4 regions of the Pseudohongiella sp. SYSU M77423 genome follow, and region 4 is predicted to be linked to each of the others. Evidence: predicted binding sites of a transcription regulator. Region 4 holds the regulator's gene; each other region holds the start of a gene.
What was found. Region 4 encodes FliA, which starts transcription of late flagellar genes. Its sites were predicted from a motif close to CTAAAGTTTNNNNNNNNNNNGCCGNTAA; they were not measured.

Region 1: motA (flagellar motor stator protein MotA) is a predicted target of FliA. The motif match lies at 2,896-2,923, and genes of this name have one in related genera.
Region 2: QGM61_RS02210 (chemotaxis protein CheW) is a predicted target of FliA. The motif match lies at 1,549-1,576, and genes of this name have one in related genera.
Region 3: fliD (flagellar filament capping protein FliD) is a predicted target of FliA. The motif match lies at 2,771-2,798, and genes of this name have one in related genera.

The regions. Positions count from the first base shown of each region.
Region 1 covers NZ_JARYTH010000004.1:95,837-101,021, forward strand. The annotation lists gene rsgA (small ribosomal subunit biogenesis GTPase RsgA) at 1-988, shown strand, start outside; gene motB (flagellar motor protein MotB) at 1,023-1,970, opposite strand; gene motA (flagellar motor stator protein MotA) at 1,995-2,846, opposite strand; gene asd (archaetidylserine decarboxylase) at 3,013-3,864, shown strand; gene QGM61_RS10090 (pyrimidine/purine nucleoside phosphorylase) at 3,927-4,244, shown strand; gene ilvA (threonine ammonia-lyase, biosynthetic) at 4,339-5,185, opposite strand, start outside.
Region 2 covers NZ_JARYTH010000001.1:504,856-510,040, forward strand. The annotation lists gene QGM61_RS02190 (peroxiredoxin) at 1-117, opposite strand, end outside; gene QGM61_RS02195 (S1 family peptidase) at 231-1,037, opposite strand; gene QGM61_RS02200 (hypothetical protein) at 1,036-1,194, shown strand; gene QGM61_RS02205 (hypothetical protein) at 1,240-1,422, opposite strand; gene QGM61_RS02210 (chemotaxis protein CheW) at 1,615-2,103, shown strand; gene QGM61_RS02215 (LON peptidase substrate-binding domain-containing protein) at 2,134-2,754, opposite strand; gene mpl (UDP-N-acetylmuramate:L-alanyl-gamma-D-glutamyl-meso-diaminopimelate ligase) at 2,815-4,248, opposite strand; gene QGM61_RS02225 (TIGR02444 family protein) at 4,329-4,814, shown strand; gene QGM61_RS02230 (UbiX family flavin prenyltransferase) at 4,780-5,185, opposite strand, start outside.
Region 3 covers NZ_JARYTH010000006.1:163,077-168,261, forward strand. The annotation lists gene QGM61_RS13740 (flagellin) at 1-942, shown strand, start outside; gene QGM61_RS13745 (flagellar protein FlaG) at 1,068-1,565, shown strand; gene QGM61_RS13750 (hypothetical protein) at 1,624-2,646, opposite strand; gene fliD (flagellar filament capping protein FliD) at 2,905-5,185, shown strand, end outside.
Region 4 covers NZ_JARYTH010000002.1:59,068-64,252, reverse strand. The annotation lists gene QGM61_RS04090 (chemotaxis protein CheA) at 1-1,705, opposite strand, end outside; gene QGM61_RS04085 (protein phosphatase CheZ) at 1,757-2,437, opposite strand; gene cheY (chemotaxis response regulator CheY) at 2,448-2,840, opposite strand; gene QGM61_RS04075 (RNA polymerase sigma factor FliA) at 2,986-3,708, opposite strand; gene QGM61_RS04070 (MinD/ParA family protein) at 3,712-4,524, opposite strand; gene flhF (flagellar biosynthesis protein FlhF) at 4,553-5,185, opposite strand, start outside.

The DNA.
Region 1 (5,185 bases), on a different contig from region 4:
CCGCCGTATCGACGCTCAACAATCGCGCCGCGGCAAAACAGCCAGCCGTGACGCCGAGCCAAGTATGACAGGCGAAGAATGCCACGGACTGGTGGTCTGCCACTATGGACAGCAGCTTGATGTAGAAGCGAGCGATGGAGACCAGCAAGGTCAAGTAGTGCGCTGCTTCCAGCGGGCGAATCTGCCACCGCTGGTGACGGGTGACCAGGTGGTCTGGCAGTCGGACGGGGAGGGTGGTGGCGTCATACTGGCCCAGCTTCCGCGTCACAGCGCCATGAGCCGCCCCAACAATCGGGGCGAACTGCGGGCCATCGCCGCCAACGTCGACTGCGTCGTTGTTGTCATTGCACCGGTCCCGGAACCCTTCGGCAATCTGATCGATCGATACCTGGTGGCCATTGAACACCTGGACCTGCAGCCGCTGATACTGCTGAATAAATCGGATCTGCTGGAGTCATCCGGTACCTCAGCAAATGTCTCGGCCCTGCTGGCACACTATCAGCAGATTGGCTATCCAACCCAGCTGGTGTCCTCACGTCGCGAATCGGATATGGAAGCTCTGCGGCAACGACTGTCCGAGCACACTGTTGTGTTCGTCGGGCAGTCCGGCGTGGGCAAATCATCCTTGATTAATGCCCTGCGAGGCGAAGAATCTGACAATCTGGCCGAGGTCGGCGAATTGTCTGTCGGGCACGAGAAAGGCACACACACCACCACCGCAACGCGACTCTACCATCTTCCAGGCAGCGGTGATCTCATCGATTCACCAGGCATTCGGGAATTCGGGCTCTGGCATATTGAGCCTCATTCTCTGGCTTATGGATATGTTGAGTTCCGTCCACACATTGAGCTGTGTCGATTCCGGGACTGCCTGCATGTTCACGAGCCAGGCTGTGCGCTACTGGCAGCTGTCGATGCCGGGCAGGTCAGCGAAGCGCGACTGGCCAGCTATCATCAGGTGCTGGAAAGTTTGCGGGAAGAGCGTTGAGCCCCTCCCGGCGTGGGGTTATCAGACAGATCTATCAGAAAATTTCCGGCGCATCGCCATCAGGCAGCACCTCATCCGGCGGCGCGACACCGTTAAGCTCTGAGTCACGCGTGCCGTCCTGAATGCGCTGTTCGGCCAGCTCATTCAATACCATGATCACGATACGGCGGTTGGCGGGATCCTCGGGAGCATCATCGTATAAAGGCAGTGACGACCCCATACCAATGATCTGGGCAAAGCGCTCGTATTCGAGTCCACCCTCAACCAGCGCCCGGCGCGCCGAATTGGCTCTATCAGACGACAGCTCCCAGTTGGTGTATTGACCACCATTATCACCAAAGGGCACGCTGTCTGTGTGCCCATAGATACTGATCTTGTTGGGAACTTCATCGAGAATACCTGCCATCGACCACAGCACCTGCCTGGCGTAGGGCATCATCTCACTCGAGCCCAGCGCAAACAGGGGCCGGTTCTCACGATCAACGATCTGAATACTCAAGCCATCTTCGGTCACTTCCACTGTCGCCGATTCATCGAACCATTCAAACGCCTGATTACCGGCCACCAGATTTTCAACCTGACCTTTTAGGCTTTCCAGCATTTCGACCTGGCGCAGACGCGCCATCTCGATCATCTCCAGATTTTCCAGCTCATTGGAAGCCTCGACGTAGGGTTCTTCGTCGTCGCGGACAACGGCTGGATTCGTGCCCTGGTTTGGCAACATTAGCGGTGTGCCACCCATATCCAGCACGTAGGGCGTACCGCCGTCACCAGTGCTTGCCAGACTGCGTGGGTCGGAGAAGTAGCCGGCAATGACCATCTTCTCAAGGTCAGTGGTACTTTCGATCAGCCACAACACCAGGAAAAAGGCCATCAGTGCCAGTGCGAAGTCAGCAAACGCGATCTTCCAGGAGCCACCGTGATGACCTCCGCCGCCTTTCTTGACACGCTTGATGACTATTGTCTGTTCGGACTTTTCCAAAATTCTTACCTGATATCCAAATGATCAACGGCTGCGGATATGCTCTTCCAGTTCGAAGAAGCTGGGGCGATCACCCGAGTACAGCGTTTTACGTGCAAATTCGACGGCAAGTTGCGGCGGCAGGCCATTGGAGGTGGCCACAATTGCAGCTTTTATGCACTCAAACATCTTGATCTCGGCATCCGCCACTTCCTGCAGGCGGTTACTCATCGGCCCAATAAACCCATAGGCCACGAAGATACCGACGAAGGTTCCCACCAGAGCCGCCGCTACACTGGCGCCCAGCGCCTCTGGCGGGCCGCCCAGTTTCTGCATGGTGATCACGATACCGAGAATCGCGGCCACGATGCCAAAGCCTGGCAGGCCATCCGCAATCCGGTGCATTGCATGTGCGGGCTCACTGAGCTCATGCATCTGGGTCTCGATTTCAGTATCAATCATGGCTTCGATTTCGTGCGGGGCCATGTTACTGGTGGTCATGATGCGCAGGTTGTCAGCAAGAAACTCGATGACGCGCTTGTCTTTGAGGATGCTGGGGTATTGCGTAAAAATGCCGCTTTCAGCCGGCGACTCGATGTCGCCCTCGATAGACATCATGCCTTCGCGTCTTGCTTTGTTGAATACATCGAAAAGCAGGCTTAACAGATCCAGATAGACCTTGTCGTTGACTGCCTGCCCGAGAATCGCACGTGGCAGGCGTTTGCCGGTCTCTTTCACCAGGTGCATACTGTTGGCGATCAGGAAGGCACCGAACGCGGCCCCCAGAATAATGATGAACTCCGATGGCTGCCACAGCACACCCAGTACGCCACCATGCATGATATAACCGCCGGCAACACTGGCGCAGACAACCACCACTCCAATTATAAACAACATGACCTGTACGGACTCCTCACGGGATCAAAGCAATCGGCTCGCTTCTATTACATCGGACGCTGGCGCGAAATCATTAATTTCTACAGCCAATGATGCAAACTCGATCACATTCCATTAAGCTTTACCGCCCTTTGGATGCGACCGACGATCTGGCAGTATGGACGCTATGAAAGACACTTTGTTTATATGGTTGCAGCACCTCGTGCCTCAGCATCTGATTTCGCGCCTGGTTGGCAAACTGGCCGCATGTCGCTGGGCACCCGTCAAAAACACCTTTATTCGCTGGTTCTCTCATCGCTATCAGATTGATATGAGCGAGGCCGAGCAATCCGATCCCCTGGCTTTTGATTGCTTCAATGCTTTTTTTACCAGAGCGCTCAAGGCTGACGCCCGGCCTTTGCCTGCGGACGAGCGTCTCATCGTCAGTCCAGCCGACGGGCAGCTGAGTCAATTCGGTGCCATCGAGCACGACCAGCTCCTGCAGGCAAAAGGGCGCCATTTCTCGCTACAGGCCTTACTGGGTGGTGACGCTGCCCTGGCAGAGCAATTCCAGGACGGATCGTTTGCAACAATCTACCTGGCACCACGCGACTATCACCGTTTTCATATGCCCCTGGCGGGCGTATTGCGTGAAACTGTTTACGTGCCGGGGCGTCTTTTCTCAGTCAACAAAGTCACCGCGGAAGGCGTCGATCGGCTGTTCGCCCGCAATGAACGTCTGGTGTGTGTATTTGACACTGACCATGGACCGATGGCGCTGGTGCTGGTCGGTGCAATGATTGTTGCAGGCATCGATACCGTCTGGGCCGGGCAGGCAGCGCCGGCCCGACATGGCCTGCTGCGTACCTCGTACACCGAACACAGCCCGCCTGTCATGCTGGCTCGCGGCGCCGAGGTGGGTCGTTTCAAACTGGGTTCTACCGTGATCGCGGTTTTTGGACCTGGCATGGCGAGCTTCGCAAAGGATATGGATCCAGACCTGACTGTCCGAATGGGCCAGCCGCTGGGCACCGTATAGAACTGATCGATAAGCACTTTTACTGGCTTAACAGCCGTTTTCCCAACATCAATGGAACATTAATGATGAGCAAATTTGAGAATGTAACTGTGGTCAAGGCCGCCAATATCTACTTCGACGGCAATGTGACCAGCCGCATTGTTGAATTCGCCAATGGCGATATTAAGACTCTGGGCATTATGATGCCGGGCGACTACCGCTTCGGCACTGAGAAAAAAGAAATCATGGAGATTCAGGCGGGCGAAGTAGAAGTGCTGCTGCCAGGCGAAGATCTGTGGCGCAAAGTAGGGGCTGGCGACAGCTTTGAAGTACCTGCCAATTCAGCCTTTGACATCAAAGTATTGAGTGTGACCGACTACTGCTGCTCTTACCTGGGTTAACAGCCTTCAGCCGGCTGGCGCAGCATCTGCGTCAGCCGATCCAGGCAACGGCGCAATGCCTGCCGAACAGGTATAAATTCGGGGCACTCGGCTGTCAGGGGCTGCCCAGGAACATGCGATAGGCAATATTCTGCGTTTCGTCCTGCCAGGGGTAATTGATCTCCCGCAGAAATTGCAGAAAGGCTTTGTCATCGGAAGGCGGTACTTGAATTCCCGCCATCACCCGGCCGTAGGCAGCTCCGTGGTTCCTGTAGTGGAACATGGAGATGTTCCAGCGCCCGCCGAGCAAATCGAGGAACTTCATCAGCGCTCCGGGCCGCTCAGGAAATTCAAAGCGAATAACGCGCTCGTTGGCTACCTGATGGCTGCGCCCGCCGACCATATGGCGGATATGCACCTTGGCCGCTTCGTTGGTGGTCATGTCATGGGCCTTAAGTCCACGTTCTGACAACTCCTCAAGCAGTGCCTGGCGACCGGATTCGCCGTCGGCGACTTCAATACCGACAAAAATCTGTGCCGCATGAGAGTCGCCGTAACGATAGTTGAACTCGGTGATATTGCGTCGCCCCAGAATTTTCGAGAACTCTCTAAAACTGCCGGGCCGTTCATTGATGGTGACGGCCAGCACGGCTTCGCGCGACTCACCCAGCTCTGCGCGCTCAGCGATATGCCGCAGACGATCGAAATTAACATTAGCGCCCGTCACGACAGCCATCAGGGTCTGCCCGTTTACCTGATGCTGCTGCACGTACTTTTTGATGCCGGCGATACCCAAAGCCCCTGCAGGCTCAGTGACGGTGCGCGTATCATCAAAGATGTCCTTGATGGCCGCACAGATCTCGTCGGTATTGACGGTGATAACTTCATCAACACACTGGCGCAGAATGCCAAATGTGTTCTTGCCGACCTGATTCACGGCCACACCATCTGCAAACAGGCCA
Region 2 (5,185 bases), on a different contig from region 4:
GAACAGCACAACTTTTTTGCCTGCGAATACTGCATCGGTGCTGATACTCTCGGGGCCGTCTTTGCCCATTACTTTTAGTGTCGCTGCTGGAATCTTGTCACCTTTGTTAACGCTCATGTGCACCTCGCATGGATTGTTGAATGAGAAACTTGAATCGGGAAAGCTGAGTTATTCAGCACAGGCTTTCGAGTGTAGCAAATTCACCTGAGAGTCGATACGGAGCTGAACGGCTAGCGGATGATCTGGCGGACCCAGTCAATGTGCTGCCCGATGCGTTCATAGACAACCCGGGCGCCATAACGCCCCCAGCGCTGCCCCTGGTCAATTTCACCCACGGCTATGCCGGCGAGCTGCCATTCACCCTGTTCCAGCACAAGTGCTGGTCCACCGCTGTCCCCCAGACCGGGAATACCCTCAAGAGGCAATGCGGTACTTGCAGGTCCAGCAGGGTCATCAAAATAAAAATGCAGCCGGGCAGCTGCCTCATCCACGCGATTGGCGGCGCGTCGCAGTCTGCCATCATTAAAACGCTGACCACTGCTGCCGAAACCGGCATAACCCCAGCCGACAAAACTCATCTCCCGGCCCTGCTCAGCATCGCCCTGATACAAGGGTATGGGCGCAACCTCTGCCACAGGACTATCAAGGTAGAGCAGAGCCAGGTCCACCTCACCAGCACTGTTCAGCGGGCCCGCCTGGCCTGGCCAGTGGGGGTGAAAGTGGACTCTGGTAACCGTGTGAGATTGTTTATTGATCTGCACGGGGTGGCCAAGTGTGTCGTCCTTTACATCCATGCCGACCTGCTCTATGCAGTGAGCGGCCGTGATGGCCCAACGCGCCGCGATAAGCGTTGCCACACAGGTCTTGCTGCGCTCATCCTCAAGTAGCGGAAAGATTGCCGGATACTCTGATTCACTGGCGAGATAGCGCGTGTATCCGGTATCATGACGCATCATTATGGCATTGGCAGGCAAGCTGACCACACACAACAGGGTCGCCATCTGTAGATTTATGCGTTTCAGCCAGGAGGTTGCCATGAGCGATTCAGAAAAACCCGAACGTGAATATGAACAATCTGGTTTGTACCCGGAGAACGGCAAAGCGTTTCGAATCTGGGCACTGCTGGGCTGGCTTGGGGTAGTCGTTGCGGCACTGGCCGGTGTGGCTGCGCTGCTCGACATCATGCTGCTGTAATCAACAGCCGGGCTGTTCACCAACCCTCATCACCCGGGCGCCGAACTAACGCCTCGGTCTCTTGCCGGGGCGCAATACCGGCATTTCCCGCTTTTTGCCGACACTGCCGATAATTTTTGCCAATCGGTAAGCAATTACAATAACCGCGATGATAATGAAGGCCAGAATACTGACGATCAACCACTGCTCGTGCGTCCAGCTGCCTGGACTAAGCCAAACTTCCGCCATGCAATCTCCTGATTTCCTGCTGTGTCACTTACCGCCGTTGCAGGCTGGGTTAACAGCCCCGGTGACAACGAATTATGAATGATATACCCCGGCTTCGCCAGTGCAGCACCCGGGTACACTCTGATACTCAATTTTTTTTGAAACTGGCCGCTAACAGAAAAGTAGCCGTTACGACAACGACAGGATTAATTCATGAACGCAAGCCAAGCGCTGGCCGTTGACGCCAACCAGCACGATGAAGAGCTGCCGCGCAACGTCATCAAACACGTCAGTTTTGCACTGGGTGAAGAAACCTACGCGATCAATGCTGCACGGGTAAATGAGGTGCTTCGCTACACCGAAATCACACCCGTGCCGGGCGCTCCCGGTTTCATCCTGGGCATTATCAACCTGCGCGGCAATGTTGTGACTGTCATCGACGCACGCACGGTGTTTGCCCTGCCAGGGCGCGATGTAACCTCACAGTCGCGGATTATCGTGGTCGAGGTTGAAGACTTCATCGTGGGGGTGCTGGTGGATCGAGTCGCCGCCGTCGTCGACCTCGACGAAACAGCCATGGAAATTGCCCCCAACACTGGACAGGATGCCTCAGCCAGATTCATCCAGGGTGTCTACAACCAGGAAGACCTGCTGCTGATTCTGGTTGGTTTTGACCGGATTGTTGAGTTGTTGCCAAGGTAACAGGACTGGCTGCGTGGCCCTGCAGGCCGCTCAGCCGGATGTGTAACGCAGCACTGTTGCCAGCAGGTTTTCAAGCTCCCGCAATCGCTCATCGGTATCATCCAGCTCCAGCAGTCGCTGCTTGTCGTCGGCGGGCACCGGCAACAGCTCGGCCAGTCGCCAGGCGACCTGTCGCTGATCGCGCATATCGATTTCCAGCCCCAGATTCTCCACCAGCGGGTGCACCATCAGGTCTTTCAGTAGATCCACCAGATGTGCCTGATCATCGCTGGGCTCAATCGCAGGCTGGCCCACAAAATCTGTATCAGCCCACTCGACTGTAGCCATCAGGACTTTATCTGCCCGAGGCCAGCATTCCTGCACGCGAAACTTGCGTGTGCCTTCAACCGTGATACCCAACAGGCCGTTTGGCAGCTTGTCCCAGTCTACTATGCGGGCATACGTGCCAGTGCGGTGGACCTGCTGACTGGTGCCGGCCCGGACCGTCTCCTCACCTTTTTTCAGCAGGCAGATACCAAAACCACTGTCGCTGCGCAGGCACTGGCTCACGAGGTCCAGATAGCGCTGTTCGAATATCTGCAACGGCAGTCTTCCACCCGGAAACAATACCGAGCGGAGAGGAAACAGTGGAATCAGTTCATGCTTGTCCACAGCGATTTCTCCTGTTGGCGACCAGGGCTTTAGGTCGTGGTCCGAGCACAGACTCTGGCCCTATGATTCTTCAAGCTCGGCGCCTGCTGAATTTCTCGACGCCAGCGCATTGAGCAGCAAACGGTGGATGCCACCAAATCCCCCGTTGCTCATGATGACGATATGATCACCTGCGCGCGAGTAGTTGGCCAGATAATTGACTATATCGTCCACCTGATTGAAGGCCAGTGCCGGCACGGGGCTTTCATTGACCAGTTGCTCAACATCCAGGCCAGAATTATCCGCGGCCATCCACAACACCATGTCTGCGTGTTGAGTGGATGCACCCAGCGTGCTTTGATGAACGCCAAGCTTCATGGTTGCGGAGCGTGGCTCGATGACTGCGATCAATCTGGCGCCCGGCGTGCTGCCCAGCGACTTGCGCATGCCATCGAGCGTTGTTTCGATGGCAGTTGGATGATGCGCAAAATCATCATATACATACACACCCTGTACCTCGCCAAGCAACTCCATGCGTCGTTTGACGCTCTGAAACGCCGACAGCGCCTCGCAGGCGACGCCAATATCGATACCGACGTGATAGGCGGCGGCCACCGCAGCCAGCGCATTAAAGGCGTTATGGCGCCCGGTCAGTTGCCACTCTATAACCGCCCTGCTGTTGCTGCCTTGCGGGCCGGTTCTGTGGATTTCACACACCTTGCCGTCGGGGCTGAGCAACTCGACCTGCCAGCCTATGCCCGATCGATCGGCGCGTTCCTGCCCCTGCCAGTCAAGGTACTGCACGGGCGTCCAGCACCCCTGATTGAACACCTGCTCAAGGGCCGTAATGTCACTGGGACAGACGATGAGCCCATCAGACGGCACCGTGCGCAGCAAATGGTGAAACTGTCGCTGGATAGCCGCCAGATCCGGGAAAATGTCGGCATGGTCGAACTCAAGATTATTCAGAATCAGTGTTCGGGGATGGTAATGAACAAACTTCGAGCGCTTGTCGAAGAAGGCGCTGTCATACTCATCCGCCTCGACAACAAAAAAATCACTGCCTCCGAGTCGGGCCGAGGACGGCAGATTCTTGAGAACACCACCAATCAGATAACCTGGCTGCATACCGGCAAATTCCAGAATCCATGCCAGCATGGCGCTGGTGGTGGTCTTGCCATGGGTACCAGCGACTGCCAGCACCCACTTGCCCGGCAATACATAACGGGACAGAAATTCGGGACCAGAGCAGTAAGGCAGACCGCGGTTCAGCACATACTCGACACTGGGATTGCCGCGTGACATGGCATTGCCGATGACCACCAGGTCAGGGTGCGGCTGCAGATGGCCAGGATCAAAACCCTCGTGCAAGGCGATACCCTGCTGCTCAAGCTGCGTGCTCATGGGCGGGTACACATTGGCGTCCGAGCCGCTCACCTGCATGCCCAGCTCCTTGGCCAGAATGGCCAGGCTGCCCATGAATGTGCCGCAAATACCCAGAATATGAATTCGCATAAGTGATCCTGTACGCTAATATCCCTAATGTAGCATCCTGTCGACGATCAGGATAAATCCAACAAGACAGTCATTGCCGAATGATATCGCTGACCGACTACGCGCTCGAATTGTACCAGCAACCTGAAGTCCAGGGGTGTTGCCTGTTCCTGCAGGATGAATACGGCATCGATGTGCCCTACGCACTGTTCCTTTGCTGGTACGGCGCCTGCGTGGGCGACCTGCCAGAGACTCTGGGGTCAAAGACACTGGCGCACAGTCAGTCCCTGTCGCAGCAGGTCATTCGGCCCTTGCGAGCTGCCCGTCGCTGGATGAAAGAAGGCTGGCAGGCACAGTCTGAACTGAGAGAGCGAATCAAAGCCGCAGAGCTGAAGGCCGAGCTCGCACTATTGAAAGAGCTCGAAGCAATGGCCGTACCCTGGATCGAACAGTCCACTGCCAGCGGTAGCCAGCAGTCCATCCGGAACAATCTGTGCGGCTATGGTGGTCTGTTTGCACCCGCTATCCCCGATGCCCGGTGGCAGGCGCTGCTCAGGTTTGCGCCGCAGCTCCCAGCCAGCGTTTGACCAGACCTGATTCGATATCAAACAGATCCAGCACTCGTCCCACGCTGTGGTTGATGATGTCGTCAACCGACTGCGGCCGCGCATACATGGCTGGCATGGGCGGCGCAAGAATGGCCCCCATCTGACTCGCCCTCAACAGCAATTCACAGTGCCCGGTGTGCAGAGGCGTTTCACGCGGCATCAGCACCAGTCGTCGCCGCTCCTTGAGGACCACATCGGCAGCGCGGGTGAGCAGATTATCGGCATAGCAGTTAGCAATGGCCGACAGGGTTTTGATCGAACATGGCGCGACTACCATGCCATCCGTCCGGTAGGAGCCACTGGCAATGCTGGCAGCCAGGTCTTTGACGGAATGAAACTGGTCAGCCATC
Region 3 (5,185 bases), on a different contig from region 4:
GTAGGGGCTGCTTACGCCAGCTATGACACCGCTTCTTACAATGGTGCAGACTCGAGCGCAAAAACAGGCTCTGCAATCTCCAAAGCAGAGGCTATCAACCGAGTTTCTGATGCAACAGGTGTTACCGCGACTGCCAATGCTAACGTAGTTGAAGGTACTACCACTGCTACACCTGCTGGCTCAATCGGTGATACCGGTACTCTGACCATCAATGGCGTCGATATCTCCATGACAGTGCAGGGCACTGCGGAAGAGAACCGTGCCTACGCTGTGTCGCAGATTAACTCTGTCAGCGGACAAACTGGTGTTGTCGCTGAGGACAACGGTCAAGGTCTCACTTTGACCGCAGAAGATGGCCGCAACATCGTGATGGCTCTTGATAACGATGCAGCTGCTAACACCGGTGCAGGTCCGAGCGCAGCGATGTTTGGTTTGAACGCCTCTGCTGTTGGTGCTGCTGACTATGCAACAGCTACAACTGATGCCGACACAGTAGCCGTTACTACCTACTCAACAGTGACCCTGAAGTCTGGCGGTCAGTTCACAGTCAGCGCTGGCGAGAATGGTAATTCTGCTCTGGAAGCTGCTGGCTTTGAAGCTGGCACTTACGGTGGTGCCGAAACTGGTCAGCGTCTGACTGAGGTAGACCTGTCTACTCAGAAGGGTGCAACTGACGCGCTGGCTACAATCGACAACGCGCTGGGTTCAATCACCAAAGCACGTTCTGAGCTGGGTGCGGTACAGAACCGTTTCTCTGCTACCATCGAGAACCTGTCAGCAACTTCCGAGAAGTTCTCAGCTGCCAACTCTCGTATCCAGGACGCGGACTTCGCGGCTGAAGCAGCCAACCTGGCCCGTAACCAGGCGCTGCAGCAGGCTGGTGTGTCCATGCTGGCCCAGGCTAACGCTTCCAGCCAGCAGGTTCTGCAGCTTCTGGGTTAATTCTCAAAAAGTAAGCTGAGACCCTAAAGTCCGCCCGGTGACTACCGATAATACGGTAGAAGCCGGGCGGACTTTTTTGTGCCCGGGTAACGTAAAGGACGTGGAGCGAGTTTGGGAGATGTGCTGTGAGTGAGATCAGTATTACCCGATTCCAGCCCGCTTTGGTGGCCAGGGATAAGGTCAAGTCCGTGGAATCGGTGGACAACGACCTTGATGCCAACCCTTCCCACAACCCGTTGCAGGACAAATACGACGAAGAATCTTCTGGTCAGCACAAGCGTCAACAGGAGAATCCGTCCGGCCAGCAACACAATACTTCAAGAGACAGCGAAAATCGCTCCCAGAGCCGTCCAGCGAGGTCGACAGACCCATCCGCAGCTGATGAGCCACTTGCCGACGATGAGGCATTGGAACGCGCTGTCACGCGCCTTAATGAGTACGTGCAGACGGTAAAGCGCGATTTGATATTTGATATCGATGCAGAAAGTCTGGAGCCCTCGGTGACGGTGGTTGATCGTGAGTCACGCCAGGTGCTGCGTCAGTTTGATTCGCAGGAAGCCCTGGAGCTGGCGCGCAAGCTGGACTCCGAAGAGTCCATCTCGCTGTTTAAAACCCAGGTTTGATTTTCATTTGATCCCGGTCGGGATACTGATTAGTGCGCCGGGGCGGCGGCAGGGGACCTCAGTCCTCCTGCGCAGCCTCGCGTTCTTCCTGTTCTGCCAGGCGGGCGCCTGCCAGTGTACCGGCCAGGGCATAATTGCCTTCGTGGCAGGCGTACTCGTACAGCGGGTCATCATACGCAGTCAGCGCCAGTTCACCGGTGAAGCTGGACTCGAACACGGTCGGATCATCCACAGTGAACGAGTAGATGATCTTGCCGTCTGCGACGCGTCTGAAGCGTTCAGTGACTGTCAGGTTTTCTGACGCCCCTCTGAAGCTCTGCCAGGGGTTGAAGTGACGGGTTTCCACAACCAGCGTGTCACCTTCCCAGCGACCGATTGAATCGCCCATCCACTTGTTCAATACGTCAGCATGCGGGTCATGTTCATCCTGTATGGGAATGATGCGCGCATCGTGAACCATCTCCACAACAATCACCACGTAGCCCGGGGACTGCACGATCTGGTAGTGGCTGTTGTACATAACTGGCAGCATGGGTGGCCCGGAGTTGGAGCCGAATGCCAGCAGGCAGCGCTCGCCGACACCGCGTCCCTCAGGGCCGTCAAAGGGATCGGGACCAGTTGCCCGTTCCTCCGCACGCGCAGCCAGAAATTCCTCGGTATAACCGGGCAATTGACCATTGGGTGGATCAATGATGATGGAGGTGCGGTATTCGCCGTCGATAGTCGGCATGAACATACCACGATCCGTCCAGAACAGGTCGTAGTTGCCGACTGGAGGGAGGTCCTCAGCTGGAGGTGGCGGGCGATTTGGGTCCAGCGGCTCATTGTCCTGCTCGACTTCCAGTTGCGCGGCGCGCTCCAGCTGGAAGGCCTCCTCGCGGGTATAGGCACGTCGTTCGCCCAGTTCGCGGGGACGGGTCAGCGGTGTGACAGTGGCGTTTCGCCAGACACCCTGCAAATCAGGTGCGCCATCCCAGGTGCGCGGTACCACATAATCATCTTCCTGCGCCAGGGCGCCGAAGGGCAGCAGTGCAGCACACAAAACCGCAGTGCAGGCGAGGGTGTAGGGTCTATTGAACATAGCTTCTTCTCCTAGGTCGAGCCTGAGATTCTAGCCCTATGTGGATTCAGTCACAATCCCTGACTGTCCTGCCTGACCAGCACATTGACCTGTCAGTTGGCGGCAAGGTTTTGCCGCTACAAAGGTCAAGATTCTCCGCAGCAGGTCGACATAAGTACTGAATCGCCTGTATTGGCGGGCCTGAGGCTGCTGGCGTGAAATTTGCTTTGCAGAGCTCAGGATCAACAAACGCACCGCAATCAAAACGGCTTCATACATATGGCAACAATTCAGTCTCTGGGTATTGGTTCTGGACTGCTTACCAGCGATCTGCTTGAGCAGCTGGTCGAGGCAGAGCGCGCGCCTGCCACGGCACGACTGGATCGTGACCAGGATATTGCGGAAGCCCGTCTGTCGGCATTTGGTGAAGTCAGAAGCATGCTGGCGACCTTCAATACCTCGGTCAAACAGCTCAACAGTGTGTCTGCGTTTAATGCGAGCCAGGCCAATAGCAGCAATGACTCAGTGCTCACCGCAACAGCCAGTAGCGTTGCCGTTGATGGCAACTACAGTATCAATGTTCAAAAGCTGGCTCAGCAACATACCCTGGCAACCCAGAGCTATGAGTCTACCACCGAGGCCATTGGCGTCGGCAGTCTGACATTCCGTTTTGGTACAACCGAGTTTGAAGGGGCCAGTGCCTATCAGGGCTTTACGGTCAACCCAGACAAGCAGTCACGCTCGATCACGATTAACAGCAGCAACAACACGCTCGCTGGCATCCGCGATGCCGTCAACAAGGCCAAGATTGGTGTGCAGGCCACAATTGTTGATGATGGCACCGGGTTTCGCCTGCTGTTTACCTCAACCGACGGTGGCGCCAACAACAGTATGGAGATCACTGCCACCGGGTCTGCATCGCTGGGTGCCTTCAACTACAATCTGGGCAGCCAGGATATGCAGCAGACCCAGCTGGCCCAGGATGCCGAATTTACAGTAAACGGTCTGGCCATCACCCGAAACAGCAATCTGGTGGGTGGCGTCATCCCCGGTGTGACACTGAATCTGAAAGGCGTGTCTGCAGGTCCCGCAAGCCTGACCATCAGCAAAGATCCGTCAGACCTGATGGATAAGGTGCAGGGCGTTGTTGATAGCTACAACGCGCTGAAAACCATGACTGATGTGCTGACCGCCTTTAACCCGGATGCCGGAGAAAACGGCCAGGGCAGCGTGCTTACCGGTGATCGTGGTATTCGCACGATCATGAACCAGGTTAACTCTGCGCTGCGCTCTTTTTCGCTGGGCTCCACCTATGGCTCGCTGGCAGAAGTCGGTGTGACGACCAACCAGTTCAATGACTACATGATGGAGTTTGACCGCTCCGCCTTCCAGGAGGCGTTTCAGGCAGATCCGAAGGCGATTACTGCCCTGTTTGCCACCACTGGCATTCCGAGTGATGAAAACGTCTCCTATGTCTCTGCCAGCAGTGCGACCCAGCCGGGTAGTTACAGCCTGGAAATTACGCGCATGGCAGAGGCCGGACGCTATCAGGGCATAGGCGTATCGGCTCTGGCGGCAGGCAATATCGACATTACTGATGCCAATAACAGCTTCAATATTTTTGTGAACAGCCGAGAAGTCAGTATCGATCTGACCGAGGGTACTTATGCCACGGCAGAACTGTTGGCTGAGGAAATTCAACGGCAGGTAAACAGCAGCAGCGAACTGATCGAGACTGCAAACTCGGTAACCGTGACATACAACAGTGATCAGTCGCGCTTTGAAATGACCTCAAACCGTTTCGGCAGTGAATCGGCTATTCGCATTATCGAGGTTGATTCAGCCACGGCTGCGACCTTGGGGCTCGTCAAAGAGGGGCAGGGGCCTTACCAGGGGCTGGAGCTTGGCTCTCTGGCCACCTCGGATGGGCAAAGCAGCTCGCTTTTTAATACACCTCTGCTGGTAGACAGTGATACCCAGTACAGCCTGACAATCAATGGTGCCACCACTGGTGTGCTGACGCTGCCCGGTGACGCTGGCACACCCGTTACCTATAACACCCCTGACGAATTGACCGCTGCACTTAAGTCACAGATAGACGCGGCGCTTGCCGGGGATGGTATCACGGTCAATGTCGACTACGTTTACAACAGTGATGACGACACGGCCCGACTGGTATTTTCGACGGCCAATGCTGGCGATGAAATCAGTTTCAGCGATATCAATCTTGCCAGCGCCACGCGCCTGGGGCTTTTTGAGGGCCGAGGTGAACCGGTTACATCGATCCGCGGCACCGACGTCGCTGGTCTGATCAATGGTGTCGAGGCTCGCGGCACGGGTCAGGTGCTGGTCGCATCGACGGGCGAGAACCCTGAAACCGCAGGCTACTATCTCAATGCTGCCCATGGAGATCTGTCCACCAGCACCGCTGCCGACAAATTCCGTCTGCGAGTCGATGGTGTACTCTCCGGGCAGATTACCCTGGGCGTTCTGGCCAACACCAGCAGCACAGCGGTGGCCAATACCCTGCAGACAGCCATTAACAACGATCCCGCGCTGA
Region 4 (5,185 bases):
AAATTTTGGTCTTGACCACATCCATACCAACGCCACGGCCAGAGACATCCGAAATTTCGGTTTTGGTCGAGAAGCCTGGTGCAAAAATCAGATCAAAACATTCAGAGCGGCTCAGTCGATCCGCAGCATCCTTGTCCATCAAACCTTTTTCAACGGCTTTGCGGCGCAGCACATCAGGATCCATGCCATTGCCGTCGTCACTGATGGTCAGCAGAATATGGTCGCCTTCCTGCTCAGCTGCGAGCAAAACTGTTCCCTGACGCGATTTGCCATTCTTCTCACGCTGCTCAGGCAGTTCGATACCGTGGTCCACGGCATTTCGCACCAGGTGCACCAGCGGGTCTGCCAGCGCCTCTACCAGGTTCTTGTCCAGATCGGTTTCTTCACCGTGCAGCTCAAGCGCGACTTCCTTCTTGAGATTACGCGCCAGGTCTCGCACGACGCGCGGGAAGCGACCAAACACTTTCTTGATTGGCTGCATCCGCGTCTTCATGACAGAGGTTTGCAGGTCGGCTGTCACAAGGTCCAGATTGGCAACCGCCTTGGACAGTGTTTCATCTGCAGCAGTGGAGCCTATACGAACCAGACGGTTTCGGACCAATACCAGCTCACCCACCATGTTCATGATTTCGTCCAGGCGACGGGTATCAACACGGACGGTTGTTTCCGGCGCCTCTTTGGCAGCTGCGTTAGCGGCCGCTGCCGGAGCGGCTGGCTGGGCACTGGCCGCCGGCTTGCTGTCTGGCACTGCCCGCAATGCTGGCTTGGTGGCGCTGGCTGGTTTGGCCGCACTGCCCGTTTTAGCACTGGCGGGTTTGTCATTTTTGCTGGCTTCAGCAGTTTCAGCCTTTTTCTTAGCCGCGCTGACAGCGCCAGATGGCACACCACCATGTGAACCTGAACCATGCAACTGGTCCAGAAGGGCTTCAAATTCTTCGTCGGTTATTTCATCGCCGCCACTGGCTGAGGCAGTCGCGCTCTGCTCTGTTTCTGCAGGCTCTAATGAGCTTTCGTCAGCCGATGGCTGGCTGGACGAGCCGACGGACTGCTTCGCGGTATCGGCCGGCTTCTCGGGAGATACTTCCTTTGCAGCTGAAGGCTCTGGCGTTTTGCCCTGCAACTGATCCAACAGTGCTTCAAATTCTTCTTCAGTGATTTCTTCGTCGTCGCTGGCACTGATGCTGCCTTCGGCGTCCGCCGCGATATCAGCAGAGTCGAGAGAGGCCAGCAGCTGGTCAAATTCCTCATCACTCATATCGTCCGTGCTTTCTTCAGCAACGGGTTCGGGATTGTCAGCCAGCGGCTCTGTGATATCTTCGCCGCTGGCCAGGGCCTGCAGTGCATCAAGCAAAGCCTGGGGGGCTGGATCAGGAGCCTGCCCCTCCTTGACCTGGGCAAACATGCCATTAACGGTGTCCAGCGCCTGCAGTACCACATCCATCAGCTCGGCCGTTACTTTGCGGTGACCGTTGCGCAGATTGTCAAACAGGTTTTCGGTGACATGGCAGCAATCCACCATGGCATTCAACTGAAGGAAGCCGGCGCCTCCTTTGACGGTGTGAAAACCGCGAAAAATGGCGTTCAACAGGTTCTTGTCATCCGGTTGTTTTTCCAACTGGACCAGCTGTTCAGAGAGCTGTTCGAGAATTTCTCCGGCTTCAACCAGAAAATCCTCAAGAATCTCTTCGTCGTCAAAAAAACTCATGTTGTCCACCTTTTCTACCTGAGCGTTATCAGCTGCCCGCTGTTGCGTTAGTCAAAAACCCAGGCTGGATAACAGATCGTCTACATCATCCTGACCCGAAACAACATCCTGACTGGTTTTTGTCTGCGGGCCTTCAGCACGCAGGCGCCGTTCAGCATCCTCTTTCGGATCGTTAACTTGCACCACTCGTTCAATCCCGGCTACTTCTTCAACACTGCTGGCCAGCTTGACCAGATTAACCAGGCTTTTTTCCACATCACTGACCAGACCGATGACGCGCTTGATCACCTGACCGCTAAGATCCTGAAATCCCTGTGCCATCAAAATGTCGGTCAGGTTGCCGTGCAGGCCACTGCCTTCCGAATTGACGCGTGACAGCAGGCCACTCACGTCTTCAAAAAGCTTTTTCTCATCATCGGAGCAAGAGCGAGAGGCGACGTACTGAGCCCAGCGATCACCAACCTCATTGCTCTGCTCCACCATGCTCTGAATAATCGGGATCGAGTCATCCACCCGATCCATGGTCTTGTTGGCGGCTTCTTCTGTCATCTTGATAACGTAGTTAAGCCGGCTTCGGGCGTCCGCCATCTCAGACAGTTCGTGTTCAACCTCGGCGCTGCCTGTCACGTTAATGCCAACGTGAAAGTCGCGGATGGCGTTGTGCAGGGCCCGGGTCAGGCGCCCCACTTCACGATAGAGCAACTCGTAGCGTTCCTGGTCTATCTCAGCCATTGACGGTCCCTCAGCTGGTGGCTTCAATGCGCTCAAAGATCTTTTCGATCTTCTCCTCCAGCGCAGCAGCCGTAAAAGGTTTAACTACGTAGCCATTGACCCCTGCCTGCGCAGCCGCAATGATCTGATCCCGTTTGGCCTCCGCGGTTACCATCAGCACAGGCAGTCCGCGCAGCTTCTCGCTGGCCCGCACAGCCTTCAGCAGATCGATTCCGGTCATGCCTGGCATGTTCCAGTCGGTAATCAGGAAGTCAAAACTTCCGTTTTCCAACATGGGCAGGGCGGAGTTGCCGTCATCAGCTTCGGCTGTATTGGTAAAACCAAGATCCCGCAACAGGTTTTTGATAATTCGACGCATTGTTGAGAAGTCATCAACAATGAGAATCTTCATGTTTTTGTCCAAAACCGCCTCCAGGTCATGAAATCTGTCCGGGGGCAACCTGAACAATATGGTTTCCCCTGGCAATGTTATCGCTTGGAAAGTGAAAAAATTTAGAGCGAACTGCTAAATAAGTGCAATTAATGCAATTTTAGCGGACGGAAGGGGCTCAACGCCATTCCTGAAGACGCGAACGAAGCCGCAGGGCGGCCTGGGAATGGATCTGGCTGACCCTGGATTCGCTGACACCCAGAACCTCGCCAATCTCCTTGAGATTCAGTTCTTCGTCATAATACAGGGCAAGGACCAGCTTTTCGCGCTCGGGCAGCCCATCTATGGCTTCGGACAGATGCTCACGGAAGTTATCCTCCTGCAGCTCTTCCGAGGGACCGGATACTTCACCCGAGGCTACTTCGATCGAGGAATCATCACCACCCTGCGTCAGATCATCAAAGCTGAACAGGCGGCTGCCACTGGCATCCTGTAGAATGGTGTAGTAGGTATCGAGATCGACACCCATTTCGGCAGCAATCTCATGATCTTTGGCGTCAGTGCCGGTGCGCGCCTCAATGGCCTTGACGGCTTCGGCTACCTGCCGGTTCTTGCGGTGTACAGACCGCGGTGCCCAGTCGCCGCGCCTGATTTCGTCCAGCATGGCACCGCGAATTCGAATGCCTGCATAGGTTTCAAAACTGGCTCCCTTGCTGACATCATACTTACGGGCAGCTTCCAGCAGGCCAATCATGCCTGACTGGATCAGATCGTCGAGCTGCACGCTGGATGGCATACGCATCAACAGATGGTGCGCAATCCGCTTCACCAGCGGCGCATGCTGTATGACCAGGTCGTCTGCCCCGGCTACTTGAACGTCCTGATAAAGTGTTGCACCCATATCTCAGGCCATGCCCTGTACAAGTCGTTCCACAAAAAATTCCAACTGACCAGTTGCCTCAGTTCGCACCGGCCAACCCAGCACTTCCGACGCCAGACGTCGGTATCCATCAGCCGCTCTGCCGCCCGGATAGCTCAAAAGCACTGGCTTCTGTCGCTGCACGGCCTTGCGTACTGTCTCATCAAAGGGGATGTCACCGGCATACCGCAGATTAACATCCAGAAACTTGCTGGTAACTGCCGCAAACCGATTGAACAGGTTGCGACCTTCCTGTGGCGATCTTGTCATATTCGCCAGAATCCGGAAATCGCGCAACTGGCAATCACGGTTCAGCAACTTGACCAGTGCGTAAGCGTCCGTCATCGACGAGGGCTCATCGCACACAACAACCAGCACTTCCTGCGCCGCGCGCACAAAACTGACCACGGAGTCAGAGATGCCAGCCGCCGTGTCGATGACCAGTACATCAAGCTCATCGGACAGATCGCTGAAGGCATGAATGATGCCCGCATGCTGATTGGCGCCCATATTGACCAGCGTCTGTACACCAGATGATGCCGGAATGATCTTGATGCCCTGCGTCTCGATCATGACATCGCGCAGATCACAGACTCCCGCCATGACCTCGGCAATGGTCTTGTCGGCCTTGACGCCCATCAGGATGTCAACGTTCGCCAGTCCCAGGTCGGCATCCATCAAAACCACACGTCTGCCAGCCTGGGCCATTGCCAGACTTAAATTCACCGAAATACTGGTTTTTCCGACACCGCCCTTGCCGCCGGTTACTGCCAGTACCTGTATGGGATGCATCCCTATAAATCTCCTACCTGATCAGCCCGTGCCCCTAAATCGCGGCACGTTTTGCTGCGGCCGCTCTGCTCGGCGGCTGGCTGCCAAAATTGTTCATGACGCGTGCGCGATCCACGGGCGTCGCGGCCTGAGCCCGACCCAGTGCCACCGCCCGTTTGACGAGCGCCTGCGCAGTCGCCACAGCCAGGTCATCGGGGATGGCCTGGCCAAATGTTTCGTATACTACTGGCACGGCGCGATCAATACACAGCGCCAACGCCTCGCCCATCACACAGGCTTCATCCAAGTGTGTCAGAATACACCCTGACACGCCTGCCGTCGAACAGGTTTTCCACGCCGCCTGCAGCACCTGGCCCTGAGCCGTGCAAGGCAGTACCACCCAGTTTTGAACCTGTGGCTGGTCAGCCAGCTCAGACAATTGTCGCTGCTGCTCCGGATGCCGCGATGGCAGACCTGCTGTATCGATCAAAACCAGACGCTTGTGGGCCAGACTCTGCAGCGTATCGCCCAGTGAATGCTGATTATCAACAATCCGTACCGTTACGCCAAGTATGCGACCCAGCGTGCGCAGTTGCTCGTGGGCAGCCAGTCGGAAGCTGTCCGTGGTAACCAGCGCAACCTCTTCCGGACCATTCGCCAGCACAAACCTGGTGGCAAGTTTGGCGAT